DNA from 4 places in the Rhizobium sp. 05N430 genome. Region 2 is predicted to be linked to each of the others. Evidence: predicted binding sites of a transcription regulator. Region 2 holds the regulator's gene; each other region holds the start of a gene.
The links. The regulator LexA, encoded in region 2, represses DNA repair genes until DNA is damaged. The targets are predictions, from matches to a motif close to TGTTCNNNNTGTGTTCNG.
Positions count from the first base shown of each region.

Region 1: a site for LexA is predicted at 3,272-3,289, ahead of AC1DJO_RS20285 (ImuA family protein). Genes of this name have one in related genera too.
Region 3: a site for LexA is predicted at 5,612-5,629, ahead of AC1DJO_RS10355 (DNA recombination protein RmuC). Genes of this name have one in related genera too.
Region 4: a site for LexA is predicted at 1,650-1,667, ahead of AC1DJO_RS08365 (PA0069 family radical SAM protein). Genes of this name have one in related genera too.

Region 1 covers NZ_JBFTMO010000010.1:120,142-127,648, forward strand. Annotated here, with positions in the region: gene AC1DJO_RS20265 (metallophosphoesterase) at 1-713, shown strand, start outside; gene AC1DJO_RS20270 (SOS response-associated peptidase family protein) at 807-1,580, opposite strand; gene dinB (DNA polymerase IV) at 1,738-2,838, opposite strand; gene AC1DJO_RS20280 (hypothetical protein) at 3,008-3,193, shown strand; gene AC1DJO_RS20285 (ImuA family protein) at 3,338-4,093, shown strand; gene AC1DJO_RS20290 (Y-family DNA polymerase) at 4,014-5,525, shown strand; gene AC1DJO_RS20295 (error-prone DNA polymerase) at 5,522-7,507, shown strand, end outside.
Region 2 covers NZ_JBFTMO010000008.1:163,435-170,941, reverse strand. Annotated here, with positions in the region: gene kdsA (3-deoxy-8-phosphooctulonate synthase) at 1-301, opposite strand, end outside; gene AC1DJO_RS18215 (VOC family protein) at 298-1,176, opposite strand; gene lexA (transcriptional repressor LexA) at 1,380-2,093, shown strand; gene AC1DJO_RS18205 (ComEC/Rec2 family competence protein) at 2,074-4,278, opposite strand; gene gltA (citrate synthase) at 4,792-6,081, shown strand; gene lpxB (lipid-A-disaccharide synthase) at 6,112-7,302, opposite strand; gene AC1DJO_RS18190 (LpxI family protein) at 7,287-7,507, opposite strand, start outside.
Region 3 covers NZ_JBFTMO010000003.1:587,778-595,284, reverse strand. Annotated here, with positions in the region: gene hpf (ribosome hibernation-promoting factor, HPF/YfiA family) at 1-233, shown strand, start outside; gene ptsN (PTS IIA-like nitrogen regulatory protein PtsN) at 304-768, shown strand; gene AC1DJO_RS10365 (methyl-accepting chemotaxis protein) at 843-3,176, opposite strand; gene AC1DJO_RS10360 (ribokinase) at 3,408-4,307, opposite strand; gene AC1DJO_RS10355 (DNA recombination protein RmuC) at 4,353-5,579, opposite strand; gene AC1DJO_RS10350 (methyl-accepting chemotaxis protein) at 5,785-7,281, shown strand; gene def (peptide deformylase) at 7,379-7,507, shown strand, end outside.
Region 4 covers NZ_JBFTMO010000003.1:185,885-193,391, reverse strand. Annotated here, with positions in the region: gene AC1DJO_RS08370 (ribonuclease HII) at 1-206, opposite strand, end outside; gene AC1DJO_RS08365 (PA0069 family radical SAM protein) at 425-1,582, opposite strand; gene AC1DJO_RS08360 (glycosyltransferase family 2 protein) at 1,721-2,239, shown strand; gene moaB (molybdenum cofactor biosynthesis protein B) at 2,242-2,787, opposite strand; gene AC1DJO_RS08350 (4-(cytidine 5'-diphospho)-2-C-methyl-D-erythritol kinase) at 2,789-3,670, opposite strand; gene AC1DJO_RS08345 (tetratricopeptide repeat protein) at 3,677-5,509, opposite strand; gene AC1DJO_RS08340 (polyprenyl synthetase family protein) at 5,640-6,656, opposite strand; gene AC1DJO_RS08335 (putative signal transducing protein) at 6,765-6,992, shown strand; gene AC1DJO_RS08330 (tRNA1(Val) (adenine(37)-N6)-methyltransferase) at 6,997-7,507, shown strand, end outside.

The sequences.
Region 1 (7,507 bases), on a different contig from region 2:
ACATTCACGGACGCGCCGATCTTCTTGAGGCGCTCCTCGGCCATATCGCCGCCATTCAGCGCGCTGGTAGCTCGCAGCCCGTCATCATGTTTCTTGGCGATCTCATCGACCGGGGTCCGCGCAGCCCAGAGGTTCTTGATCTCGTTTCTTCCGCTCTTGATCGCTATCCCGGCTCGCGGCTCGTATTGGGAAACCATGATCATTACCTGCGCTCGCTGCTACGCGACGAGCTCGCTGAGGACGATGCAACCAATTGGATGGATTGGGGCGGCGTTGCGACCGTCAGCGCTTATTCACGCCAGCCGGTACCTAATTTTACTGGGATTGCAACCGAGATACGCGAGCGCTTTCCACATCATATCGGCCTCCTGAACGGCGCGGTGACCCATGAGGTTGCCGGCAGCTTCTGCTTTGTGCATGCAGGTGTGCGCCCCGGCGTCCCTCTCGCCGCACAGACCGATTACGACTTGCGATGGATCCGTGCGGGATTTCTCGATCACGTCGAGCAGTTCGACCATATCGTCGTGCATGGCCACACCATCACGAACTCTCTGTGGCCCGAAATCTACCAAAATCGCATTGCGCTCGACACCGCCGCCTACCGGACGGGCAGGCTCAGCGCCGCCGTCATTCGCCATGACAGGCTTTCTCATTTCCTCTGCACCGGCATTGCCGCTAATGGCGGGATCAGCGTGGAGGAATGGATGTCGTAAGCGGGGCCAGCGATACACTGCACGCTTGCCCGCCAAAGTGTCAGGTCCGAATTTCCCCGATGCCGGATTTCGCGTGCGACTGGGCCACGATTTTTACGGTAGAGCTGGCTCGGCAAGTCGCTCACCCGTTTTCGAGACGATGCTGTATTGGTAGGGCTCACGCGAAGTGATCATGATGGCATCGTCCGGCAGTGGGCGGGCGAGCACCTTTGCTTCGTCCCAGGGTGCCGTCATCCACAGTTCAGTTTCCTCGCGTGTGCGCAGGAGCACAGGCATCGCTTTCTCGTGCACGGGCCGGACGGCGTTATTGGGATCCGTGGTCAGGAAGCCAAAAAGATCATCAGTTGTCAGACCGTCTTTGACCTTTCTGACACTTTTCCATTGCGCCACCCACAGTCCAGCAAAAAACATCAGCGGCTTTTCGGGAGCGGCAGAAAACCATGCGTTGGGTGTCGCCTCTTTGCCAGTCTTGCTTTTTGGATCGGGTTCGGCAAATGACGTTACCGGCACCAGGCACCGGTGTTCGATACCGAACCATCGCTTCCAATGCGGCAGATTCAATTTGCGCACGTTTGGTGTCCCGCGGTCTGGCTCCATGCGGATCAACTCCTCCATGTCGACAGTTAGACCCTTTGCCCTGGCTTTTGCAGCACGCGCCTCCGCCGCTGCTTTTTGCAGGTAGAAAGGCGCTGGAAGGCCCCAACGGCAATTTGCGACCTGCCTGCGACCGTCAGCCACGTTCCTGATGACTGGCGCAAGCTGGTCGGTATAGATCTGGTAGGCGGGCATCGGGTTAATCAGGCTCTCGGCGTCCTGAGCCCATTTCGTAACCCAGTCCTTGTCTTCCATGCGATAGAGCGTACACATCGATCCCCGCCTCCGATTTCCTCGACGGTAGCCGATGCGGCTGCACCTGCCAATAAAATCGTTACCTCAGTCAAGCACGGAACTCCTTCGAAGCAGCAAGTCCGCAAGGCCGCGCCATCTGTCGCCGAATGAGACTTGTGGCTTACTATGCAAGGATCTACCAGGTCAGCGAGAGTTGTTCGGTGCACGGCTGCGTCCTAGGCTCCAGGGACGAGAGCGTCACGCCGAGAAGCCGGATGCCTTTTGACACCGGAAAGACTCCTTCGAGCAGAAGGCGGATGCCGTCTTCGATCGCGCCTTCCGAACTTAATCCTTTTTCCAGCGTTCGGGAGCGCGTGATCTGCGTGAAGTCGGAATATTTGACCTTGAGCGTTACGGTCTTTGCGGCAATGCTGTTTGCTTCGCAATAGCGCCAGACTTTGGCAATGAGCGGCATCATGCCATCCATCGCCGGGCCATAGGCATGAATATCGGACGCGAACGTGTCCTCGGCGCCCACAGATTTGCGAACCCGATCAGGCTTGACCTGGCGGTCGTCGATGCCGCGGGCAATCCCGTAGTAGTAGGGTCCTGATTTTCCGAAATGACTGACGAGAAACGCAAGATCCTTGCCTCTAAGATCTGCACCGGTCTCAATGCCGAGGCGCAGCATTTTCTCGGCTGTCGCCGGTCCGACGCCGTGGAACTTCTTCACTGGCAGCGCTGCCACAAATCCCGGACCATTCTTCGGCGTGATAACTGCCTGTCCGTTTGGCTTGTTGAGGTCGCTCGCCATCTTAGCCAGGAATTTGTTGTAGGAAATGCCGGCTGACGCATTGAGCCCTGTCACCGCCTTGATCTTTTCACGGATTTCGAGCGCGATCTCGGTTGCGATCTCTATTCCCTTGAGATTTTCGGTGACGTCGAGATAAGCCTCATCCAGTGACAGTGGCTCGACCAGCGGCGTGTACTCGGAAAAGATCGCCCTGATATCGAGGGAGACCGACTTGTAGACGTCAAATCGCGGCTTGACGAAAATCAGATCCGGGCATTTTCGCTTGGCCGTCACGGATGGCATTGCCGAACGCACGCCGAACGCGCGTGCCTCATAGCTTGCGGCTGCGACGACGCCGCGGGCCTCAGCGCCACCAACGGCGATCGGCTTTCCGCGAAGTTCGGGATTGTCGCGCTGTTCTACAGATGCATAGAAGGCATCCATGTCAACGTGAATGATCTTGCGCACTCGCTCTGGTGCGGGGCTGTCCGGTTCGGCACTCATCTCTCATTCCACATCATGCGCCATCCACCACCGGGTCGCATCAGGCCTCCCTGGTTTCCGGCTTCGCCGCCACATCGAGCTGGCACCTGTCTATCCCGTCGGCGGCATTCATTCTCTCGCATCCCAATGCCAGCCGGCGACGCAAGTTACGTATCGGGATTGCCGCGCCATGCCGCTGCACAACTGCCTTGCGATTCATCTCGTCGCTGCGACCACATGCCCGGCATGCGACAATGAGAACCTTGCATCGAACCTGCCGGAGAATAATCCCATCTTTAAAGGAATTTTTTCTTATCTTTGTCATTTTGCCTATCTGTGGACGAGCTCTTTCTACCGCATTGATTTTGCTTCCTGATCGCGCGTCGAGCCGCTGTGGACGAATGTTGGACCACGAGTATCTGCCAAAACATGACGATTGACTCAAATGCCAATCAGGAACAAACAAGGAACATACTTGCTTTTGTGCAGAATGGAAACCCGCTTTTGACAGAGGTCAATTTTGGCGCACGGTGCCGCAAATCTCGTGATCTCCGAGCTTCGGGAACGCATTCAGCATCTCGAAGGTCCATCTTCGCGTCCGAAGCGGGTCCTACCCTTCGACATACCCGACATCGATGATCGCCTGCCAGGCGGAGGCTTGGCCTATGGCGCTCTGCATGAATTTGCCGGCGGCGGCGCGGGAACTGTCGACGGCGCGGCGGCGGCACTTTTCGTAGCTGGCATTGCTGCCCGCACCACGGGCCAGATTGTCTGGTGCCTTGCAAGACCGGACCTGTTTTTCCCTGCGCTGGCGCAGGCGGGCCTCCATCCGAAGCGGGTCGTTTTTGTCGAGTCCGCCAGCGAGGACGACGTCATCGCCAACATGGAGGAGGCCCTGGGCTATGGCGGTCTGGGTGCCGTGGTCGGCGAGCTGGTGCGGTTGCCGATGACCAAGTCGCGTCGCCTTCAGCTTGCCGCGGAGAAGTCTGGAACCATGGGGCTGATCGTCAGGCGCTGGCGGCGACAGACAGAAGCCAGGGACTTCGGCCAGCCGACGGCTTCGGCCACGCGGTGGCGGGTGAGTGTCACTCCGAGCGAGGAGCTTCCTGTGCAAGGCGTCGGTCGAGCACAGTGGCGGTTAGAGCTTATAAGAGTGAAAGCGGGCGAGTGCGCTGAGTATTTCGTAGGAGCGTGTGATGCCAAGGGTCGTATCAATCTATCTTCCGGAGCTGGCGACGGACAGGATCAGGCGATCCGATCCTTCTATTCCCGTTGAGCAGGCCATCGCCGTGATCGCCCGCAGTGGGTCGAAAAGGTGGGTATCGGGCGCCGATGCTGCAGCCAGGAAATCGGGCGTCCGTGTCGGTATGCCTGCTGCCAAGGCCCAGGCGATCTTTCATGGGTTGATGCTGGTCGACGCCGATCCGGTGGCCGATGCAGCGGCACTCGAACGGATCACCCTCTGGGCCTTGGGCCAGTATTCGCCGCTCGTCGCTGTCGATGCCCCTGACGGGATCATCATGGACACCGAGGGGGCCGATCATCTTCAGGGCGGGGAGCCGTTGATGGTCTCCGGGATCGCCAACCGTTTCCGCGCCAAAAAGCTGTCGGCCCGCGTTGCTATTGCCGACACGTGGGGGGCAGCACACGCCTGCGCCCGGGCAACTCGGCAGGAGAGCGTGATCGTACCAGTGGGCGAGACCGTACGTGCCGTCGAGAAGCTGCCGCTCTCAATGCTGCGGCTCTCGTCCAAGATCGTCGGCGACCTTCACACGCTTGGCTTCAAGACGATCGGAGAGCTGTCGGCAACACCTCGTGCGCCGCTCGCCCTTCGTTTCGGTCCTGAGATCGGCCGCCGGCTCGACCAGATGTTCGGACGCATCGCAGAGCCAATCGAGCCTATCCGAGCCGCTGAGCTGATCGAGGTCAGCCGTGTGTTTGCCGAGCCCATCGGGGCCGCCGAGACGATCGACAAATACGTCGGCTATTTGATCATCCGCCTGGTGGCTGAACTTCAGCGCCATGGCCTTGGTGTTCGCCGCGCCGACCTGATTATCGAAAAGATCGACGGCACTCGCCAAGCCGTTCGTTCCGGAACGGCAAAGCCGTCGCGTGATGTCGTTTGGCTGAAGAAGCTCTTTCGCGACCGCACTGAGACAATCGAGCCGGGTTTCGGAATTGAGAAGCTGACCCTGGTGGCCGTCAGGGCAGAACCTTTCGAAGAGTTTCAAAAGGTCTCCGCACTGGTCGAGGAGGAGACGCCCGATATCACGCCGCTGATTGACATCTTCGGCAATCGCGGCCAGCGGGTCTATCGCGTCGCTCCTGTTGCCTCCGACGTTCCCGAGCGAAGTGTCGCGCGGATCGCGGCGGCAGCCTCAATCTCGGACGAGACCTGGGTGCATCACTGGCCTCGGCCGGTCCGACTGCTGGCACAACCCGACCGGATCGAAGCGATTGCGCTCATGCCGGACTATCCGCCTGCGAGCATCACATGGCGCGGACGAAAGATGAAGGTCATCCGCGCTGACGGTCCTGAACGGGTATTTGGAGAGTGGTGGCGGCGCGACGGTGAATTCGACGCCGTTCGGGATTACTTCGTCATCGAAGGCGAGGGCGGCGAGCGCCTATGGATTTTCCGGCGCGGCGACGGCGTTGACCCTGCCACCGGCTCGCGCGAGTGGTTCGTGCACGGGATATTCGCATGAGCTACGCCGAGCTTCAGGTCACGACCCACTTCAGTTTCTTACGGGGGGCATCCTCGGCAGACGAGCTGTTTGCCACCGCCAAGCAATTGGGCATCGAAGCCTTGGGCGTCGTGGACCGGAACTCACTTGCTGGCATCGTCCGCGCGCTTGAAGCGTCCCGTGCCACCGGCATCAGACTTGTCGTCGGTTGCCGCCTCGATCTTCACGACGGCATGTCGATGCTCGTTTACCCAATGGACAGAGCTGCGTACTCCCGCCTGACGAGGCTGATCACGCTTGGAAAGAGCCGGGGAGGGAAGGACAACTGCATTCTCCACCTCGATGACGTCGGGGCCTACGCAGAGGGTCTCATCGCGGTCCTCGTCCCCGATCTCCCGGATGAAACCTGTGCCGTCCAACTCCGGAAGATGGCCGAGATCTTCGGTAATCGTGCCTATGTCTCGCTCGCGCTGCGCCGGCGGCCGAACGACCAGCTGCGGCTACATGAGATTTCCAATCTGGCGGCCAGGCATCGTGTGCGCACTGTTGTCACCAACGACGTCCTCTTCCACGAACCGGGACGACGACAATTGCAGGATATCGTCACCTGCATTCGCAACAACACCACGATCGATGAGGTCGGCTTCGAGCGCGAACGGCATGCTGACCGCTACCTCAAGCCACCGCAAGAAATGGAGCGGCTGTTCCAGCGCTATCCAGATGCACTTGCACGCACAATGGATATCGTCGAGCGCTGCAAATTCTCGCTGGAGGAGCTGACATACCAGTATCCTGAGGAGGCGATTGTGCCCGGCATGGATGCCCAGCAATCCCTTGAGCATTACGTACGGGAATACATCCCGCAGCGATATCCCGAAGGCCTCCCACGGAAGGTTTTGCGTTCTATCCGGCACGAGCTCGATCTCATCAAGGAGATGCGCTACGCGCCGTACTTCCTGACCGTGTTCAGCATCGTCAAGTTCGCCAGAAGCCAAGGTATCCTGTGTCAGGGGCGCGGATCGGCGGCAAACTCGGCTATCTGCTATATCCTCGGGATCACCAGCATCGACCCGGAAACCAATGATCTCCTCTTTGAGCGCTTCGTTTCAAAGGAGCGCGACGAGCCGCCTGACATCGATGTCGACTTCGAGCACGAACGGCGCGAGCAGGTCATCCAGTGGATTTACAAAACCTACGGCAAGGAGAAGGCCGCCCTCTGCTCGACGGTCACCCGATACCGCGCCCGGGGCGCGATCCGGGATGTCGGCAAGGCTCTGGGTCTACCGGAGGACATCATCAAAGCCTTGTCGTCGGGGATGTGGCACTGGTCCGAGGAACTGATCAGCGATGACCGACTGAAGACACAAGGTTTGAACCCCGCAGACCGTCGTCTGGCACTGACGTTGAAGCTGGCCCAGCAGCTGATGGGAGCGCCGCGTCACCTCGGCCAGCACCCGGGCGGTTTCGTCCTGACACATGACCGCCTCGATGACCTCGTCCCCATCGAACCCGCGAGCATGGCCGATCGCCAGATCATCGAGTGGGACAAGGATGACGTCGAAGCTCTCAAGTTCATGAAGGTGGACGTCTTGGCACTTGGCATGCTGACCTGCATGCAGAAGGCGTTCGTTCTTATCCGCGACCACAAACATGAGCCGCTCGATCTTGCCTCGATACCGCAGGAAGACCCTGCGACCTACGCGATGATCCGCAAAGCCGACACACTTGGAACCTTCCAGGTCGAAAGCCGCGCACAAATGGCGATGTTGCCACGACTGAAGCCGCAGACATTCTACGACCTCGTCATCCAGGTGGCGATTGTCCGCCCGGGTCCCATTCAGGGGGATATGGTGCATCCTTATCTGCGCAGGCGAGAGGGGAAAGAGAAGATCGAGTATCCGACGCCGGAACTAGAGGCCGTCCTCGGCAAAACGCTTGGCGTCCCGCTGTTCCAGGAAAGCGCCATGAAAGTTGCCATGGTCTGCGCCGGCTTCAGTGGGGGT
Region 2 (7,507 bases):
CGGTCAGAACAGGAAAGCCGAATTCCTTTTTCAGATCGGAGAAGACTTCGAGCGCCTTTTCAAGACCGATGCCGCGCTCGGCGGAAAGCGATGTCCGGTTCGCCTTGTCGAAAGACGACTTATAGACGAGGCCGATACCGAGCGACTTGCAGAGTTCGCTCAAAACACCGGCGACCATGAAAGCGTGGTCGCGGCTTTCCATCTGGCAGGGACCGGCGATCAGCGACAGCTTGCCCGTATTCGAAAAGGTAACGCGGCCAGCACCCTCGCCGGCGACAACTTCTGCATTGGTATTTGTCATTGGGTCTCCTCGAAGGCGAAGATTGCGCCCTGTCCCGGCGCCGGCTTCACCAACAGACGATTGTTCATACTGACATGGGTGATCCCGTTAGCAGCCAAATGCGCCGCTGTCACGGCCAGATCACCGACCGAAAAGACGATTGCGCGCGCCCTGAGGCCGTTATCGGTGACAAGTGGCTCGGCATCGAAATAGGCCTCCATGCCCTCGTTCGAGAAGATGGAAAGTCTCCCGTTCGGCAATTCGAAGGATAGGCCGAGTGCCGCCTCCTTAGGCTCCACTCCACCGCTGGCCGTCTCCAGAAATTCGGCGAAGGCCTGCGGATCCTCAGCGCTCAGCGCGATCTCGCTGATGCCGGTGACGCCGTTTGCATGGGTTTCCAGTGCATTGCGATCGGCCGGAAAGGCGTTGATCCGCTGGCAGGCGAAGAAGAAGACATCGGGTGCCCGAAGATCGGCGGCAAAGGCGAGCTTGAAGGCGCCTGTCGCCTGCGTTCCGTCGGGCATGACGATCGGCCGCGAGAATTCGACCATATCGCCGCCGCTCAGCTGCGCGCCGTCATAGGCAGCCTTGTCCGCATCGGCACTATCGGTGCCGAAGACAACAGCCGAAAAGCCGTCATCGCCGCAGCGGAAGCGGAAGGCCTGATCGCGGGCGACAAAGCTGTTGCCCTTTGCGACAGCCGCGTCGCAGTCCGCCTGGCTCGCAATACCGAGCGGTTCGAGATAGGTCTTGTCGGCCAAGAAGACGCAGGCATTCTCCGTTCCGAACGGATGACGGCCATCGGCCGCGACGGTGAAACCGAGACGCCCGAGTCGCTCGCGGGCAACGTCGATATGGGTCACGGGCAGTACCAGATGATCGAGCGGATGCGTCATGGCGGTTCCTCCGGTGAAGCCGGCAGAGATTTGCACGCCCTGCCCGGCAAAGCGCAAGCGTGGATCACCAATCCGGCAAATAAACTTTCAAAAACGACGAAAAATCATCGGAAGTTTTACCGATATTTAGGCACTTGCGGAACACATATGGAACATATAGTGTCCGTTCTGGCTTTGTTTCACGAATCTGGGGAAAAACTTCGATGCTGACGCGCAAACAACAGGAGCTTCTCCTCTTCATTCACGAGCGCATGAAGGAGTCCGGCGTTCCGCCATCCTTCGACGAAATGAAGGATGCGCTCGATCTGGCTTCCAAGTCGGGCATCCATCGCCTGATCACGGCTCTGGAAGAACGTGGCTTCATTCGCCGCCTACCGAACAGGGCGCGCGCACTCGAGGTCATCAAGCTTCCGGAAGCCTACAGCCCGAGCATCCAGCCGCGCCGCGGCTTCTCGCCGAGCGTCATCGAAGGCAGCCTCGGCAAGCCGCAGCCGGTCGCGCCGCCGAAGCCTGCGAACGAGGACAATCACACGTCGATCTCGGTGCCGGTCATGGGCCGGATCGCAGCCGGTGTGCCGATTTCGGCGATCCAGCAGAACACACACGACATCACTGTTCCCGCCGACATGCTCGGAAACGGTGAACATTATGCTCTTGAGGTCAAGGGCGACTCGATGATCGAGGCCGGCATCTTCGACGGCGATACGGTCATCATCCGCAACACCAATACCGCCAATGCCGGTGATATCGTCGTTGCTCTCGTCGATGACGAAGAGGCAACGCTGAAGCGCTTTCGCCGCAAGGGTGCATCCGTTGCGCTCGAAGCTGCCAACCCGGCTTACGAAACCCGTATTTTCGGACCGGACCGCGTCAAGGTTCAGGGCAAGCTCGTTGGCCTTATCCGCCGCTATCACTGAGCGTCTCGCTTTCACCAAAAGTGCCGCTGCGCCAATCGTAGGCGCGGTGGCGGATCCAGGGCCGGTCGAGACCCTCGAATGATGTGGTGATTTCGGCGATCCCATTGGGGAAACGAAGCTCGACAGCGCCTGTCTTTCGCAGTGTCTCCCCGGTGAAAAGCAGGGCGCCTGAGCGGCAGGTATCGAGGCGCAGGCGAACCGGTGTGACGACGATATCGGATATGTCGCAGGCTGGGCCAAGGAACGCCGCATTCTCGATCACGGTCAGGATCGAACCGTTGTCGAGCTTCGCCGTACACCAGGACTTTTTCACGCATGAGAAGCGCTCGCCCGTCGCACTGGCCTTGATCGCGTTCATGGTGTCGTTCTGCTGTGCCTCCGTCAGTTTCAGCCTTTCACCGCGCGGTGCGGTGGGAATATCCGGGAGCGCCGGGAACGCCGGTGACAAATGCTTATCGATCACCAGAGCGCGCCTCCATTGATCAAAGATGAAGCCCGGTGGCCGCTCGCGATTGGTGGCGAGGCCGTTGTCACTGACGATGCCCGCCATGCTCCCGTCCTCGGCAATCACGATTTTCGGCGGCGGAGGACCTCCCAACATCGCGGCGGCTGTCGTCGATGCCATCAAGATCGCGGTGCCGAGATGCCGTATGCGGCTGCGCAGCAAAGTCAGCAGCAGGAAACCCGTCACCGCCGCGGGAAAGTACCACGACGCCAGGCGCCCGACGCCGATATCGCCGCCCCATGAGGCAACCGTCCTGGCGATGGCGATCACCAGATCGAGCCCGAAGCCCGTCACCTGCCACGCCCATGCATCGAGACCGAGGGGCATCAGCAGCATGGCAATGAGGCCGAACGGCATGATGATGAAGGAGATGATCGGCATGGCAGCGAGATTGGCTGGCAGGCCATAGGCCGTCAGCCGGTGGAAGTGCTCGACCGAGAACAACGCGGTCGAGAAGCCGCCGATGACGGAGGTCAGCAGGATGCCGCCGAAGAACGCAGTGGCGGAAGACAGCATCCTGACGGCGCGAAACTTTGCGAAGGGCCGGTCGCGCACCGGCCTCTCCTTCCAGAGCGCATAGCCGGCGACGAGGGCCAGTGTCGCGGCGAAGGACATCTGGAAGCTTGGCCCCATGATCTCCGAGGGTGAGAGGACAATGATCACCAGCGCCGATAAGGCTACGTTGCGCAGACTGATCGACGGCCGGTCGAAGAAGACCGCCGCCAGCATGATCGCCATCATGATGAAGGCGCGTTCGGCAGAGACAGCGAAGCCCGAAATCAGAAAATAGGCGGTGACGGCGGCAAGCGCACCGGCTGCGGCAATCTTCTTGACGGAATAGGCCTGGACGACAGCCGGAAACAGGCTGAGCACGGTGCGGAAGCCGACGAAGAAGATGCCTGCCGACAGCGCCATGTTGAGACCGGAAATGGCGATGATATGCGCAAGGCCGGATTGGCGCAGCGCCTCGGTCGTCTCGCTCGAAATGGCGCGGCGCTCGTCCGTGACCAGAGCGGCGGCAAAAGCGCCGGTGTCGCCAGGCAGGATGCCTCTAATACGGTCGCCGATGCCGCTTCTCAAGCGGTAGAGCCATTCAAGCGCGCGATCCTGCATCGATGCGGGCCCGGGTTCGACCGCCGGCACCACGGCAGGGGCACCATAAAAGAAACCGTTGCCACCGACGCCGTCGAAATAGGCACCGAACGAAAAGTCGTTGAGGCCGGGAAGAGCGGGCCCTGACGGCGGCGTCAGCCTTGCCCTGCCCTTCAGCCAAGTCCCGGTTTCGAACTCCGCTTTCTGGCCGCGCGCAATCACGGTCACCTGCTCTGGCGGCCGCTTCAGCGCCGGGTTCTCCGTCGCCTTGAGCGCCAACAGATACCGCCAGCCGCCGCGGCCATCGCTTTCCCGCCGCTCTACGCGGCCTGTCAGCGTCGTCGTTACCGCCGAATCGAGAACGACAGTACCGGCTCTCCAGGTCTCGAATTGTGCGGCGAGGATGCCAACAGCAATCAACATCATGGAGACCAGGCAGATCCGGCTCCACTCCCGGCTGCGATCGGTCACGGCAAGGAGCAGAAGTAGCGCGATTGCGCATGAAAGCGGCACAGCCGGTGAAATGTCTGCGCCGCAGGCAAACCAGAGAACGGAGCCCAGTCCGAGCGCCACCGGCGCAAACAACATGCGGCCGCCATAGGCCAGTTCTTCGACAGCACAGGCCGGCAGGCTTTGCGCAACACGGCGCTGCAGCGACCGAAGAACATGAATAGAAAGCTGCCGGCGGTGACCTAGATTAACAGGTGCGAAGAGAGAGCCTGCTGCAGGCGGCATCAGCGGCGTCTGCGGCAATTTGGCCGCGGCACCGATGGTGATCGTGCTGACGTCGCTGGTTTTCAACTCCGGCATGCAAAGAGCCTGATGACCCGATAGAATACAACCAGAATGCAACCCTGCGCGCGTTTCAGCAACAATAATCGATTGAAAAATGATGAAAAAACGTGAGTGCAAAAAGCCTAAATAAATCATCAGCTTCCGCTATGCGTTTACAGCATCGCAGGAGTGCCTAAAAGTTGATACTGCGATGCACAAAATGGCGTCACGGTAACTTGGCATTAGGCGCGCTATCATATAGCAATCTGAGCGGACGCTTAACCCTATGGCGCTTTTATGGCGCCGCCGCCAATTTGGAGGATCAGAATGACGGATCAAAGCGCAACAATCAAAATCGGCGACAAATCCGCCAATCTTTCCGTAAAGAGCGGAACGATTGGGCCTGATGTCATCGATATCGGCGCACTCTACAAGAACACCGGTTCCTTCACGTACGATCCTGGTTTTACCTCGACCGCATCCTGTGAATCGAAGATCACCTACATCGATGGCGATGAAGGCGTTCTGCTGCACCGCGGCTATCCGATCGAGCAGCTGGCCGAGCACGGCGACTTCCTCGAAGTCTGCTATCTGCTGCTCTACGGCGAACTGCCGACCGCAGCGCAGAAGAAGGACTTCGATTACCGCGTCACGCACCACACCATGGTGCACGAGCAGATGAGCCGCTTCTTCACCGGCTTCCGCCGCGATGCGCACCCGATGGCCGTCATGTGCGGCTGTGTCGGCGCGCTCTCGGCCTTCTACCATGACTCGACCGACATCACCGATCCGCACCAGCGCATGGTCGCGTCGCTGCGCATGATCGCCAAGATGCCGACGCTGGCCGCCATGGCCTACAAGTATCACATTGGTCAGCCCTTCGTTTACCCGAAGAACGACCTCGACTATGCGTCGAACTTCCTGCGCATGTGCTTTGCCGTCCCTTGCGAAGAGTATACGGTCAATCCGGTTCTCTCCCGCGCCATGGACCGCATCTTCATTCTGCACGCCGACCACGAGCAGAACGCTTCGACCTCGACCGTTCGTCTCGCCGGCTCTTCGGGTGCTAACCCGTTCGCCTGCATCGCGGCCGGCATTGCCTGCCTCTGGGGTCCTGCCCACGGCGGCGCCAACGAAGCGGCTCTCAACATGCTCTCGGAAATCGGCTCCGTCGATCGTATCCCTGAATATGTCGCACGTGCCAAGGACAAGAACGATCCGTTCCGCCTGATGGGCTTCGGTCACCGCGTCTACAAGAACTACGATCCGCGCGCCAAGATCATGCAGAAGACGACGCATGAAGTTCTCGGCGAACTCGGCATCAAGGACGATCCGCTTCTCGAAGTGGCGATGGAACTCGAGCGCATCGCGCTGACCGACGAGTATTTCATCGAGAAGAAGCTCTACCCGAACATCGACTTCTATTCGGGCATCACGCTGAAGGCTCTCGGCTTCCCCACGACCATGTTCACGGTTCTCTTCGCTCTCGCCCGTACAGTCGGCTGGATCGCGCAGTGGAACGAAATGATCGAGGATCCGCAGCAGCGCATCGGCCGTCCGCGCCAGCTCTATATCGGCGAGGCCGAGCGTAACTACGTTCCGGTTTCCAAGCGCTAAGCGCCTATATCAGCGAAACAAAAAACCCGGTCATTTCTGACCGGGTTTTTTCTTGTCCAGAGTCTCGAGAACGACCTCGGCCGCCTTTTGTCCCGGCGGCTTGTCCGTCTGCATGCGCTGCCAGACGAGATCGAAGCCCTCGATCATCGCACGGCGCTGCAGCGTATCTGCCGACAGCCGCTCCATCCATCGCGACAGGCTGCCGCCGCGGACAACCTCGTTGATATATTCGGGCACGACCGCGTAGTCGGCGATCAGGTTCGGAATGGCCGCTGTCCAGGTCTTGATGCGGCCCGTCAGCAGCTTCATGATCCAGTCGATCTTGTAGGCCGACACCGTCGGCACACCGGCGAGCCCCAGCTCCAGGATCACCGTTCCGGATGCGGCCATCGCTGCGTCGGCTTCGGCGAATGCCCGCCACTTCGCCTCGCCGCCGACAAGTATCTCCGGCTTCACCGGCCAATCCTTGATCATCTCACGCACCTGCGCCTCGCGCCTCGCAACGGTGGGCAGCATGAACCGCATCTCGCCGTTGCGCGAGACGAGCTCATTCACTGCATCGCCGAAATGAGGCAAAAGACGGTTGATCTCCGAGGCCCGGGAGCCGGGGAGCAGCATGATCGACTTGACGGCAGGCTGGGGAGAGTTTGCCCTTGCGCTGCGCGCGTTTCGTGTCGCGATGAGATCCTGATCTGCCGTCAGCCGGTGGCCGACATAGGTCGTCGGCGGCCCGCCGAGTTCCTTCATCACGCAGGGCTCGAATGGCAGCACCGCCAGAACATGATCGACATATCCCAGCATGCGTTGTGCGCGGTATTCCTTCCACGCCCAGACACTCGGACAGACATAGTTGACGACAGGCAGATCCGGGAGAGCCGCGCGTACGCGTTTGGCGACGCGATGGGTAAAGTCGGGACTGTCGATGATGACGAGAACATCAGGCTTGGCGGCGATGATTGCCGCCGTGGTCTGGCGGATCAGCCTGTAAAGCGTCGGCAGCTTGGCAAGCACCTGGCTGATGCCCATAATCGACAGTTCAGAATAGTCGAACAGCGATTTCAAGCCCTGGGCTTCCAGCGCTTCGCCGCCGACGCCGACAAGCTCGACGGGGCCGTTATGGATCTGTTTCAAAGCGGCGATCAGATCGCCGCCCAGCAGGTCGCCGGAGACTTCTCCGGCAATGATGCCGATTTTCAGACTGGTGCTCACGTCAGCCCCCATCCCGGCAAGCCGCGGTCGATGCCGCACACGAAAAGGCCAGCCTGATCCGCCGCAGCGATCATCTCATCTCTCTCCAGAATCAGTGCCCTGCCCGCCTCGACCGCAACACCCGCGAGACCGGCTTTCTGCGCATTGGCAATGGTCGACACGCCGATCGATGGCAGATCGGCGCGCAAATCCTGCTGCGGCTTGCAGAGCTTGACGA
Region 3 (7,507 bases), on a different contig from region 2:
ACGGCGTTCCTGACCACGAAGAAGAGGTTCCCGACGATTTTGCCCCGGCTATCGTAGCCGAGAGCACGAAGCAGCTGAAGACCATGTCCGTTGCGACCGCCGTGATGGCGCTCGACATGACGGACGAGCCGCTGCTTCTGTTCCGCAGCCCGGGCAAGGAACAGTTAAACATCGTTTACCGCAGGCATGACGGTAATATTGGCTGGATCGACGCAGCCAATATCAAGAGCTGAGATCGGGCGATGAGCGGCGCGTTGCGCCGCTCTTCCAATCACCCGGCTTTGGCGACAGAAGGAAAAAGAAATGGCATTGGCAGACCTGCTGCACCAAGATGCGATTATTCCCGCCCTCAAGGTAAATTCCAAGAAACAGCTGCTTCAGGAATTGGCGGCAAAGGCCAGCAAGATTACCGGCCTTTCCGAACGGGAAATCTTCGACGTCGTATTGCAGCGTGAGCGCCTGGGCTCGACGGGCGTCGGCAACGGCATTGCAATCCCGCATGGGAAAATTGCCAGCGTCCGCTCAATCGTCGGTGTCTTCGCAAGGCTCGAAAGCCCGGTCGATTTCGAAGCGCTGGACGATCAGCCCGTCGATCTCGTCTTCCTGCTGCTCGCTCCCGAAGGCGCGGGCGCCGACCATCTGAAGGCGCTGTCGCGTATCGCCCGTGTGCTGCGTGACCAGGATCTGGTTGCCAAGCTTCGCGCGACGGACTCTGCCTCGGCGATCTATGCTTTCCTCAACGAAGAGCAGGCCTCGAACGCCGCCTGAGATTTTCAAGTGTAGAAATGAAAGAGGCGCCCGGGATGACCGGGCGCCTCTTCTCGTTTGAGATGGGATAGCTCTCAGAACTCTTCCCAATTGTCCTGTGCGACTGCAGCCGAGCCATGGGCGACTGCGGCACGGCGCGGCGCCGGAGCGCGATAGGCCGGGGCAGGGGCCGCGGGAGCACGCATATGCTGGGCCGTTGCCCTGAGTGCCGCACTGTTTGCCTGGCCGGAGACGCGGAAGCGCAGCACGAGCGCCTTCAGTGTCTGTGCCTCGTCGTTGAGCGTGACACTGGCTGCGGTCGCTTCTTCCACCATCGCGGCGTTCTGCTGGGTCACCTGGTCCATCTGGTTCATGGCCTGGTTGACCTCCTTCAGTCCGATCGCCTGCTCGCTGGCAGAGGCGGAAATCTGGCGGATGAGCTCGTTGATGCTCATCACCTGATCGGCGATCTTGTGCAGCGTGCCACCGGCACGGCCGACGAGATCGACACCTTCCTTGACCTGGACGGCCGAGGTGTTGATGAGCGTCTTGATTTCCTTCGCAGCACTCGCTGAGCGCTGCGCCAGCTCGCGGACTTCCTGCGCGACGACCGCAAAGCCCTTGCCGGCCTCACCGGCACGCGCGGCTTCGACACCGGCGTTCAGAGCCAGAAGGTTCGTCTGGAAGGCGATCTCGTCGATGACGCCGATGATGCGCGACACTTCGGTCGAAGACTGCTCGATGCCCTGCATCGAAGCGATTGCCTTCTGCACGACTTCGCCGGACTTCTCGGCGTCCTCGCAGGCCAGGTTGACATTCTCGGCAGCAGTCCGGGCGTTCTCAGCGCTCGAATTGACCTGTGCAGTCAGCTCGTTCAGCGCAGCTGCGGTCTCTTCCAGGCTTGCGGCCTGCTGCTCCGTGCGCTTGGCAAGATCGGAGGCACTGTTGCTGATCTCGCTGGTGCCAGAGCCGATGTTGCCGACGCTGAGGTTCATCGTATTGATCGTTTCTTCGAGGCTGGCGAGTGCAGCGTTGAAGTCCTGCTTCAGCTTTGCATATTCGCCAGGGAACTCGTCGTTGATCCGGTGGCCGAGATTGCCCTGCGACAATTCGGAGAGACCGGCGCCGACGATGGCAACGATCTGGCGCTGGAGCGCGACCGACTGCTGGCGCTCGCTTTCGGAGCGGCTGCGTTCGGACTCAGCGGCACTGCGCTGGCTGTCGGCCTCGGATTCGAGGCGGCGCGTATCGGCAAGCGCAAAGCGGAAGCCCTCGAGTGCCTTGGCGACCGAACCGATTTCATCGGCACGCTCCTGACCGGCCACGGGCTGCTCGTATTGGCCATCGCTGAGCTTCTTGACGCCGGCGACCAGCTGGCCGAGCGGCTTCTGCACGAGAGAGCGGACGGCGAAATAGAGGGCCAGCATCACGGCGCCGAGCACCACGATGCCGCCGATGATCATCATGAAGGTCTGATCCTGCACCGGAGCATTGATGGCGCTGTGCGGCACGTCCACGAGGACGACCCAGGTGGCGTTGAGATCGGGAACGGCGAAAGGATAGACGACGCGATCGAAGGGCTCATAGCCGTCGAGCGAGAGATTCTTGACAACGCCAGGCTTCATCGAGCTCAGGGCGGACTTGACCTGGGCCGAACCCTCAGCGTCGCCGTAGGGCTTCGACATCAGCTCCTTCGTCGGCGCGACGATCCAGTTGCCGTTCTGGGCAACGAGCGTCACACGGCCGGAGCCGAAAGGATGCAGGGCCTGCAGCTTGTCGGTCAGCGATTTCAGCGAGATATCGACGCCTTCGACACCGATCATCTTGCCGCCGGAAACGACGGGATAAGCGATCGAGGTCAGCAGCGTCGGGACATCCGTGCCTTCAGCAAGGTAAGGCGTGGTGATGGCACCCTTGCCGCTTTCGGCAGCGAGCTTCCACCATTCGGCCGTGTAGTCGTTGTCGAAGGTCGAGAACTGGATCGCACCATCCTTGGTCTTTGACCAGTAGGGCGTGAACGCGCCAGTCTTGTTGGTGCCCTCGTCGAGCTTGTCTGCAATCTCGGTGGTCTTGCCGTCGAAGGCGCCGAGCTGTTCGCAGAACCAGCTGCCGAACGCGAAGGCGTTCTTCTCGAGATTGGCCTTCAGGATATTGATGATGCCCTTGCGGTCGAAGTTGCCACCTTCGTGGCCGCGGCCGACAACGCCGGACATCGAGCGCGCAGCGCTCGCCAGTTCGCCGACATTGGCGGCGATTTCGTTGGCGATAGCTTTTGCCTCAAGATTCGCCTGGTCCATCGTCAGCGTCTGCACGCGGCTGCGCGTCTGATCGATGAGGAAAAAGTTTGATACAAAAAGGACGAGCGCGATGGCGACGCCGGTGATGACAATGAGTTTTGCGGCAAGCGACTTCATGCGGAAGATGAACATGGTGCCTCGGCGGGGCGACTTGCCGGACGAACATTTCCGGCACAGGCGAGGGTGAGCCGCACCGTCATGGAGCAGCCGTGCAAAAGTCCAGGCGCCGTTAAAATTGAAGCCTGACGATCGCCGGAAAGATCGCCAGAAATCTCTTAAATTTGAATGAAACTGTACGAATTGAACCCCTGAATTGCCTTGGCAGCACAGGGTTTTTGTAGAGTGTATCGGAAACAGAAAAGTCTATAGCTTGTTTGCGACTTCGGCGCTGAGCGGGATCGACGGCTGGGCTCCCGCCTTGAGGCAGGCAAGGGATCCGGCAACGGCGGCGCGGCGCAGTGACGTGTCAAAATCGAGACCGTCGTCGAGGCTTGCGGCGAAATAGCCGCAGAAGGTATCGCCGGCACCGACGGTATCGACGGGCTCGATTTTCAGTCCTTTCGCCCGGACGAGCTCGCCATCGCGAATGGCAATTACGCCATCGGCGCCAAGTGTGACGATCAGCGTCTGTCCGGTTTCGCCGTGAAGGCGCTTCAAGGCGGCCTCGCGATCGCAAGCGGTCATGCCTTCCTGTCCGGCCAGAAGCTCGAATTCCGTCTCGTTGGCAATGACGATATCTGCTAGCCGCCCAAGGCGCGGCGCGTCGGCAATCAGCGGTGCGAGATTGAGTACGCTGCGGATGCCCTTCTTGCGGGCCGCATCAAGAGCCTTCTCGACGGCGGCCGGGGGAACCTCGAGCTGCAGCATGAGAATGTCTTTGGGTTGCATTGCCGCAACCGCGGCCTCAGCATCTTCGGGGCTGACGGTGCCATTGGCGCCGGGAACGACCGCGATCATGTTTTCGCCGTCGCCGCCCACGAGGATCAGGGCGGTGCCGGTTGGGCCGTCCACATGATTGACCTTGGAAAGTCCGGTACCGGCATCGCTAAGAAGCGCGATCGCGGGGGCGGCGAACTCATCCTTGCCGACTGCGCCGGCCATATTGACGGTGCTGCCCGCACGGCGCGCAGCAAGAGCCTGGTTGGCACCCTTGCCGCCGGCAGCAGTCGCAAAGCCTGTTCCAGCGACCGTTTCGCCCGGCTTCGGCAGGCGCGCGGTGGTGGCGATGAGGTCCATGTTGATGGAGCCGAACACAGTGATCATGGTAGATGTCCCGTCCTTTAATTGGCGCGACACTGCCCGAAGGGCTCACTCCTCGTCAACCACCCTGAGCTTGAGAAGGCCTGTCCGGCTCTCGACCGATTTCGCTGCTGGCTGGTCTTCGCGCTCTGGTTTGCCGGTATCGCCCGTCGCCTCGAATTCCAGAGCCTCGATCTTCGAACCGCGCTTGGTCAGCTTGTCGGCGGAGGTGACGATCATGTCGACATCCTTCTGCGCCATGGCGAAATGCCCTTGCAGCTTGCGCACACGCTCATCGAGGCGGCCGAGATCGTCCATGAGGTTTGCGACTTCACCCTGGATCACATGCGCCTGCGCGCGCATACGCTGGTCCTTGAGAACCGCCTGGATCACCTGGATCGACAGCATCAGCAGGGAAGGAGACACGATGACGATCCGGGCGCGATGCGCCTTCTGGATGATCGGCTCGAAATTCTCGTGGACCTCGGCAAAGATTGATTCCGAGGGCACGAACATGAAGGCCGTATCCTGGGTCTCGCCCTGGATCAAATATTTTTCCGAGATATCGCGGATATGCACTTCCATATCGCGCCGGAACTGCTGCGAGGCGATCTTGGTGGCATCCGGTCCGCCGGCGTCGCGAATGGCGTTCCAGGCTTCGAGCGGAAACTTGGCGTCGATGACGAGCGGCGGTGCACCATTCGGCATCTTCACGGTGCAGTCCGGCCGGGAGCCGTTGGACAGCGTCTGCTGGAAGGCGTAGGCGCCCATCGGCAGCCCATCGGCAACAATCGTCTCCATTCGCGATTGGCCGAAGGCACCGCGTGTCTGCTTGTTGGAAAGGATGGCCTGCAGGCCGACGACGTCCTTGGCCAGCATCTGGATGTTGTTCTGCGCAACGTCGATGACGGCCAGCCGCTCCTGCAGCTTCTGCAGGTTTTCGTGGGTCGATTTCGTCTGTTCGGTGATCGTGTGGCTGACCCGCTGCGACATGCCATCCAGACGCTGGTTGATCGCCTGATTGAGCTCTGCCTGGCGCGTGCCGAACACTTCCGCCATGGTCGAAATGCGGCCCTGCATCTCCGCCTGGATTTTCAAAAGCTCCGACATGCGCATATCGGCTTCCGCCGATCGGATCGCCGCTTCCTCATTCTGCTCGCGCCGCAAGTTGCTGCTTCTAAACAGCAAGAACACGAGGACTACGACCATGGCGGCGATGGCGCCGCCTGCGATGGCGAGAATGGCCGGATTGACGGCGGCAAGCGAGATGGTGAGCGAGTCGGCAGAATTGTTCATCCGGCCACCATAGCAAACTTCAAACCATTGACCAGATCAAAACGTGAACGAATTCACAGGTAGCTTTGGTATGATCAAAAGGCCGCAGTCCACTTTGGGAGAGGGACGACAAATCGTGGCCATGCTTAACGATTGCTCAACCATATTTTAGAAATGTCTCTGCCGAAACAGATCCTTACCGCGCATCGCGCAGACAGAGAACATCATGAGCAGCCAGCAATCGCAATCCGACCTCAAGCAGCGCCTCGACTTCATCGAGCTCGACGATGCTGCGCGCAAGACGATGAGCGAGATCAGGCCTGTCATCAGTTCGCTGGTCGGCGGTGCGCTCGACAAGTTCTATCAGAAGATCGCCAAGACCCCGGCCGTTGCCGGCTTCTTCTCCGACAAATCCCATATGGGCCACGCCAAGAAGGCGCAGGAGAACCATTGGGCCAATCTGGCTGGTGGCAATTTCGACGAAACCTACGTGAAGGGTGTCACCGCAGTCGGCCGCACTCACGCCCGCATCGGCCTGGAGCCGCGGTGGTATATCGGTGGCTACGCGATCGTCATGTCCGAGCTCGTTAAGGGCATCATGGACAAGCAGTGGCCGTCGATGTTCGGCCGCCAGCAGGGCAAGGTACTGGCCGAGAAGCTTTCCGCCGTCATCAAGGCCGGGATGCTGGATATGGACTATTCGATCTCCGTCTATCTCGAGGCATTGGAAGAAAAGCGCCGCAAGCTGGAGGAGGACCGCGCCAAAGCGGAGGCCGACCAGGCCATGGCGCTCGACCATCTGCGCCGCGGCTTGGAAGCGCTCTCTGCCGGCGACCTCGATGCCAAGCTGCCTACCGACCTTCCGGGCAATTTCAAGCATATGGCCGACGACTACAATCGCGCCGTCGCCGCGCTGCGCACGTCATTCGGCTCGGTTCGCAGCAGTTCGGCTGAAATCCTGCGGGGCACGGACACGATCTCCAAGGCTGCCGACGATCTGGCGCTTCGCACCGCACAGCAGGCTGCGGGCGTCGAAGAGAGCTCGGCGGCGCTCCAGCAGCTGTCCGTCAGCGTCGGGCTGACCGCCGCCAATGCCGAGAAGGCCTCGGATGCGGTGCGCGAAACACAGCAGCGTGCGAAGAATTCCGGCGAGCTTGTGAATAGCGCCGTTTCCGCCATGGCCGGCATCGAGAAGTCGTCGGATGAAATCGCCAAGATTATCGGCGTCATCGACGAGATCGCCTTCCAGACCAATCTTCTGGCGCTGAATGCCGGTGTCGAAGCTGCACGCGCAGGCGAGGCAGGCAAGGGCTTCGCGGTCGTCGCCCAGGAAGTCCGCCAGCTTGCCCAGCGCACTGCGGAAGCGGCAAAGGAGATCAAGAACCTGATCTCGCAGAGCTCTGCACAGGTGGACCAAGGCGTCGGCATCGTCAGCAGCACCGGCGAAGCACTGGGCGACATGATCAGCCGCATCGACATGATCAATCATGTGGTCGCTGAAATCGCCGCCGCCGCTCGCGACCAGGCGACTGGCGTAAACGAGGTCAGCGTTGCCATCCGCAACATGGATACGATCACCCAGCAGAATTCCGGCATGGTCGAGCACACCTCGGCCGAGACCCGCCGCCTGCGCGGCGAAGTCAACAATCTGATGGAGCTGCTGCAGCGCTTCGGTACCCGGATGGAAATGCGCAGCAGCGCTCCTAGCCGCCGTGCAGCCTGAGACGAATACGGCAATTTTCCGGAGGCGCGCATAAAAAAGCGCCTCCGGCACTTCCGGGATAATTCCCTCGCTTAAAAAGATAGGTTATGGGAACGCCATGACCATCAAGCCACTTATCATTCTTCCCGATCCCGTTCTCCGCCAGGCTTCCAAGCCGATCGAGCGCGTCGATGACGAGCTGAAGCGTCTCGCCGACGATATGCTGGAGACCATGTACGACGCCCCC
Region 4 (7,507 bases), on a different contig from region 2:
TCGTTCAGCCCCGCGGGGATGCGTTTGGGATCGAGGATGACGGCGGCAGCCACCACCGGACCAGCCAGAGGCCCGCGGCCGGCCTCATCGGCGCCGGCAACAGGCCAGTGACCGGCCTTGCGGGCCTTCTGCTCCAGCTTGAAATCCGGAGTGAGCGGGACGTCTTCGAAAAGCAGAGGAGAATCGGGTGGCGTGCGACGTTTCATGCGGCTGAACCTCGCACGCCAACCCGATTTCCTGCAAGCCCCCGGAACAGGGCGGCGGGCCGGGGGCTAGGACCGCGAAGGGGCAGGGGACCCATTCGCGGCGTGCAAGAGACCAGGGCGGCGGTCTCCTGCGGTAATTCCTCAGCAGGCATCGTCTGCCTGCTGTTCGAAACGGACGCGCCGTTTCTCCTCGCGCCCGTGCCAGCGGGCGGGAAGTCTCAGAGCAGCGACAGCTGCACGCCGCTACCATCGGGCGGCACGAAGAGATCGTCGCGCAGCGGCATGCTGCGCCTGACCATGCCGAGCCGCTTGGTGGTCATCTCGAAGCGCCGGGCAATCTGCCAGGCATAGGGGCCGGCACCCTTCATGCGCTTGCCGAAATCGGCGTCGTAATCCTTGCCGCCGCGCATCGAGCGCACCAGCGACATGACGTGGCGGTAGCGATCCGGGTAATGCTGCAGCAGCCAGTCGCGAAACAGCGGCGAGACCTCCAGCGGCAGCCGCAGGATGACGTAGCCCGCCTCGCGCGCGCCGGCGGCATGCGCGGCATCGAGAATGCGTTCGATCTCGTGGTCGTTCAGCGCCGGGATCACAGGCGCCGCCATGACGGAGGTCGGGATGCCGGCCTCGCTCAGAGCATGGATCGCTTCCAGCCGCCGCGGCGGAGTCGAGGCGCGCGGCTCCATGGTCCGGGCAAGCTTTCGGTCAAGCGTCGTCACCGAAAGCGAGGCGCGCACCAGACCGCGTTCCGCCATGCTCTTCAGGATATCGATATCGCGCATGATCATCGCCGACTTGGTGACGATCGAGACAGGATGATTGGCCTTGTCGAGCACCTCGAGGATCTGCCGCATGATGCGCCATTCCTTCTCGATCGGTTGATAGGGATCGGTATTGGTGCCGATCGCGATCACCCGTGGCTTGTAGCCCGGCTTGGCGAGTTCGCGCTCCAGAAGCTTGGCGGCATCCGGCTTGGCAAACAGTTTGGCCTCGAAATCAAGCCCCGCCGAGAGCCCCATATAGGCGTGGCTCGGCCGGGCGAAGCAATAGATGCAGCCATGCTCGCAGCCGCGATAGGGGTTGATCGACCGGTCGAAGGGAATGTCGGGCGACTCGTTGCGGGTGATCGCCGTGCGCGGCTTTTCGATCTGCACTTCGGTCTTGAAAGGCGGCAGTTCTTCCAGCGTCTGCCAGCCGTCGTCGAAGGCCTCGCGGCTCTGCGGCTCGAACCGACCGCCGGGATTGAGCCCGGCACCGCGTCCGCGGCGGCGTTCGGCATCCACGCGCAGGCCAGACTGGGCGATCAGCGCTTCGGCAATATCTGCCGTGTTGGCAGGCGCGAATGCGGCCTGCCCTGCAAGGGACTGTTCGTTCATCGGATTCTCCCGCAGCGGAGGCGTTGCCTTCGCCCGTTCTTGATGATTAAATTCCTAATCAGAAAATGAGAACAATGCAAGAACAAAATGAGGAACGTCGCGCTGGCAAAGTTTTGTGCGGCGCATTATAAATAGGCAATGTTGACAGTTGTTCTCGAGTGCCAGGATCAGGAACCGGAGCTGGCGCAGACGTTATCGGTCCTGGTCGCAGGCGCGGTCGAAGGCCTCGTTAGCGATGTCGTGGTGCTCGACCATGGCTCGCGCGACGGTACCTCGCGGGTGGCGGACGCGGCCGGTTGCCGCTTTCATTCTGAGTGGGATATCAATGACATATTGCGCTCGGCGCGTGGCGAATGGCTGCTCTTCGTCGAGCCCGGCGCGCGCCCGCAGGCGGGCTGGATCGACGAGATCGCCGAGTATGTGGCGCTGAACAGATTGCCCGCCCGCTTCACCGCCTCGCGCGCCTATCGCCGTCCGCTGCTGCAGCGTCTCGGCCGCTCGGTGCCACCGCTGGAGCTTGCCTATCTTGTCCCCAAGAACCAGGCGATCGCCTCGGCAAAGAGCGGCATGCGGCTGTCGGAATTTCCCAAGGGACAGAAGCTCAGGCAGCTCTCCAGTGAATTGATTCCTTCCTGGGTGGCGCGGGCCGCTCGCTAGAATCAGCCGCCGCGTTTCAGATGCTCGTCGAGCCGCGGCATGATCTCCACGAAATTGCAGGGCATGTGCCGGTAGTCGAGCTGCGCCTTCAATATCCCGTCCCAGGCATCCTTGCAGGCGCCGGGAGAGCCCGGCAGCACGAAGATGAAGGTGGCATTGGCAACGCCTGCGGTGGCGCGTGACTGGATCGTCGAGGTGCCGATCTTGTCGTAGGAGATGCGGTGGAAAACTTCCGAGAAGCCGTCCATGCGCTTCTCGAACAGAGGCTCCAGCGCCTCGGGCGTCACGTCGCGGCCGGTAAAGCCGGTACCGCCGGTGGTGATGACGACGTCGATCCCATCCGTCTCCGTCCAGGCCTTTACGCGCGCTGCGATCGCCTGTCTGTCATCCTGCACGATGGCGCGGTCGATGAGCTTGTGACCAGCCTCGGCGACGCGGGCGGCGAGCGTATCGCCCGACTTGTCGTTCTCTAGGCTGCGGGTATCCGAGACGGTCAGCACGGCGATGCCGACGGGGATGAACGGGCGGTTTTCGTCTATGCCAGGCATGTCACTCTCCCGCGGCTGTTTCCGTTGCCTGGAAATACCAGTCCGGCCGCAGCCTGTGAAGCTGCTGGGCCGCCGTCTCTGCCGCCTGAAAGGACGGGAAGATGCCAAAGCAGGTGGCACCCGACCCCGACATCCGCACGAGCCCTGCGCCGCTCTCCGCAAGCAGCGCGGAGATCTCGGCGATTTCAGGCGTCAGGCTGCGTGCCGGCGGCTCCAGATCGTTGCGGTTGGCGGCAATCGCCGCCATCCAGTCTCCGGCCGCAAGATCGAGCGGCCGATTGTTCTTCTCGGTCAGCAGCCGGAAGATCTGAGGCGTCGAGACGGCCTTCAGCGGATTGGCCAATACCAGGAACAGCCTGGGGAGGGCGACGCGCTCGATCTCCTCGCCGATGCCGCGGGCAATCAGCGGTCGGCTTTCCAGGCACATCGGCACATCGGCACCAAGCTGAAGGGCGAGCGCCGAAAGGATATCGGGTGGCACGCGCACATTCCAGAAGCGCTGCAAGCCGCGCAGTGCCGCAGCCGCATCCGCAGAGCCGCCGCCGATCCCCGAGGCGATAGGCAGGTTCTTCTCGAGATGGATGGAAACCGCAGGCGCGTGGCCACCCCGGGCGAAAGCCGCCTGGCGCAGGAGGTCGCGCGCCCTCAGTACCAGATTGCTGCCCGGCTCGCCGCCGAGGTCAGCGGCAAAGCGCCCGCCCAAGGTAAAGCCGTCTCTATCGGCAGAAGTAAAGCTGAGCCGGTCGCCGTGCGCCGTGAAGGTCACCAGCATGTCGAGCAGATGGTAGCCATCGTCTCTCTGGCCCGTCACATGCAGGGCCAGATTGATTTTCGCAGGCGCGTCTTCAGTCACCGCGCAACGGCGGCTCTCCGCATCCGGCATCCGTTATCAGGACTTCTTATCGACGGGCGGCGGGGTCACCGGCGCCGGGTCAGGCTGCTTCTTGTCGGCAGACTTGGCGTCGTCGTTCTCGGGCTTCAGGCCGTTGGCGATCTTGTCCTTGATCTTGGGGATCTCGGCTTCCTCGGGCTGCGAGTTCAGCGCCCGGTTCCACTGATAGACGGCCTCAAGCTTGCGGCCGACATGCCAGTAGGCATCACCAAGGTGATCGTTGATCGTCGCGTCGCCAGCCTTGATTTCAGCGGCCTTCTCCAGCTCACCAACGGCGTCGTCGAAACGGTTGAGGCGGTAGTAGGCCCAGCCGAGCGAGTCGATGATGTAGCCGTCGTCAGGGCGCAGATCGACGGCCTTCTTGATCATCGTCAGGCCTTCGTCGAGGTTCTTGTTCATGTCGATCCAGGAATAGCCCAGATAGTTCAGAACCTGCGGCTGGTCCGGATTGAGTTCCAGCGCCTTGCGGAAATTCGGCTCGGCCTGATCCCACTTCTTCAGCCGCTCATAGGCGATGCCGCGCTGGAAGAACACGGTCCAGTCGGAGCGGCCCGGCAGCGCGCCGATTGCCTCGACGGCCTTGTCGTAATTGGCTGCCATCGCCGGATAGTCCTTGGCGTCCGAAAGCACGCTGCCATAGGCGAGGTAGCTGCGGATATCGCTCGGGTCGGAGGTGATCAGCTGCTGCAGATGCTTGCGGGCCTCGTCGACCTTGCCGCCCTGGGCGAGCGCCAGGCCGAGCTGCAGTTCCGAGATGCGGCGCATCGGCGAATCCGCCGGAACCTTCTGGTAGAACTCGATGGCGCGGTCCATCTGTTCCTGCTTCTCTGCAATGCCGCCGAGCAGAACCAGCGTATCGGGGCTGTCGGGATCAAGCGCATTGGCGGTCTGCAGGTAGAGCGAAACGATGTCTTCGGCGCCATCGCGGTTCAATGCAGCGCCGACGGAGAAGAGCACGGCGGCAGCACCCTGTGCAGCGTTCTCGACCTGCTGCTTCGGCTTTTCGCCGCTTTCGATGCTCTGGCGCAGCGCCTTCAGCGGCGCGTAGTTCGGCAGCAAATTGTCGCCGACGGAAATGGCGTCCAGTGCCTTCTGCTTGTTGCCCTGCGATGCCTCAAGGCGGGCCAGCGCCATGATCGAGCGCATGAAGGTATCGGGCGCCGTGGCGCCGCCATCCTTGTCGAGCACTGCGTCGTTCAGATGCTTGCGAGCGGAGGCGATATTGCCGTTGACGATGGCGATCGCGCCGGCATGGTAGTTCTGGAAGATGCGGAACCAGTCCGGTCCCTTCATCTTCTCGACCATCGCCAGCGCTTCCTTGCCGCGTCCGGCGCCAAGGCGCGACCAGGCCGACAGCAGGTCGTTCATCATCCGGTCCAGATCGTTCGGACCATCATATTTCAGGATCGCTTCGGCGCCCTTGTAGTCGCCGCGGCTGACGGCATCCATGCTGCGCACGACGGTGGTCACGCGCTCGATGCTCGGGTCGAGCTTCAGCTCGTTGGCGTATTTGACGCCTTCCTTGAAGTCGCCGCTGAGCAGCAGCGAGATCATCAGCCGCTGGCGGATCTCCGGATTGCCCGGCTCGATCTGCAGCGCCTTCTTATAGAGCTCGATTGCCGTCTTGTAGTCGTGATCGACATCGGCGGTGCGGGCAGCAAGGAAGGCACCGGAGAAGGTGGAAACCGTATCCGGATCGAACATCACGGTCGGGCTGGCTTCTTCCGTCTTCGCCGCGTCTTCGGCATGCGCGCCACTCAATGCGCCGAGCGAAAGGACAGCTACAAGGGCTGCGCTCGAAAGAAGACGGATGGCAAATCTCTGCCGCATTAGAAAACCTCTCTTCAATGCAGCCGGCAAAGCTCCGGCCGCGAAATCAGTGGCAATGACTGATTCACAACAGGATGGCTTTTTTGAAGCGGCCCTGCAACAAAATCAGCCCGCGATCAAAGACCTTTGATTAGTTGACGCGCTCGATGCAGAAGTCGATGACTTCCATCATGGCCGATTTCCATGGCGTATCCGGAAGCGGCGCCAAGGCGTCGCGCGCGATCGTGCCATAGTGGACCGCCCGGGCGATCGTATCGTTCAGCGTGCCATATTTGGTGATCAGGCCGAGTGCCTTTTCGAGGTTCGCATCGGTGCTGTTGCCGCCCTCGATCGCATCGCGCCAGAAGGCGCGCTCTTCCTGCGTGCCGCGGCGGTAGGCGAGGATAACAGGGAGGGTGATCTTGCCCTCGCGGAAATCGTCACCGACATTCTTGCCGAGATCGGCAGCCTTGCCGCCGTAATCCAGCGCGTCATCGACCAGCTGGAAGGCGAGGCCGAGATTCATGCCGTAGGACTTCATCGCGTTGCGGCCGGACTTGCCGGCTTCGGCCACGATCGGGCCGACTTCGGCGGCAGCGGCAAAGAGAGCCGCCGTCTTGGCGCGGATGACCGAGAGATAGTCGTCCTCGGTGGTTTCCATGTTCTTGGCGACGGAAAGCTGCAGCACTTCGCCCTCGGCGATGACGCAGGCAGCCGAGGAGAGAACGTCGAGCGCATCGAGCGAGCCGACATCGACCATCATGCGGAAAGCCTGGCCGAGCAGGAAGTCGCCGACCAGAACGCTGGCTTGGTTGCCCCAGATGGTGCGGGCCGTGGACTTGCCGCGGCGCAGATCGCTTTCGTCCACCACGTCGTCATGCAAGAGCGTTGCCGTGTGCATGAATTCGACCGAGGTCGCGAGCTTGATGTGGTTTTCGCCCTTGTAGCCGAACAGGCAGGACGATGCGAGCGTCAGCATCGGGCGCAGACGCTTGCCGCCGGAGGAGATCAGGTGGTTGGCAACCTCCGGGATCATCTGTACGTCGGAACCGGCCTTCGAAAGGATAAGCTGATTCACCCGATCCATATCCGCCTTTGTCAAATCGACCAGCGGCTTGACGGATGCCAGTTTGTTTTTGCTTTCTTCAAGCGGTATGACCACGCCCAACGACCCGGACTCCTGTTCACTCATTGAGTTCGACAATAGAAAGGGGCGGGAGAAGCGGCAAGGGGTGAATTGTCGCGTAGCGCAAATTTGAAACGGAATTGACCGCAAATGCATGAACTTATCCGCGCCAACGATCCCGTCCTGCTCTCTTTTGCGGAGAGCCTGTTAAAGGACGCCGGAATTCACTGCTTCGTGGCCGATCAGGGCATGAGCATTCTGGAAGGTTCGCTCGGCATGCTGCCGCGCCGCCTGCTGGTTGACGACGAGCGCGCCGCCCAGGCCCGCCGCATCCTCACCGATGCCGGTCTGGCCGACGAGCTGCGCGCGGAAAAGTGAGCCGATGACGCCAGCGGTTTCCGAAACGATCGATGCCTTCCATCGCGGCGGCTTCCATATCGTCCAGCCGAAGGGCCGGGGGCACCGCTCGGGCATGGATGCCATGCTGCTCGCCGCTCTGGTTGCCGACGACAGGATTATCAAGGTCGCCGATCTCGGCGCGGGCGCCGGTGCGGCCGGTCTTGCGGTTGCGTCGAGACTGCCGAAGGCGCAAGCCGTGCTGTTCGAGCGTTCGTCCGAGATGGCCGATTATGCGAGGCGCAGCATGGCGCTGCCCGACAATGCCCATATGGCGGGCCGTGTCTCTGTGGTCGAAGCCGATGTGACGCTGACCGCCAAGGCCCGCAACGACGCCGGGCTGCTCGACGAGGTCTTTCACCACGTCATCATGAACCCGCCCTTCAACGATGCAGGCGACCGCAAGACGCCGGATGCCCTGAAGGCGGAAGCGCATGCGATGACATCAGGCCTGTTCGAAAGCTGGATCCGCACCGCCGGCGCCATCATGATCCCCG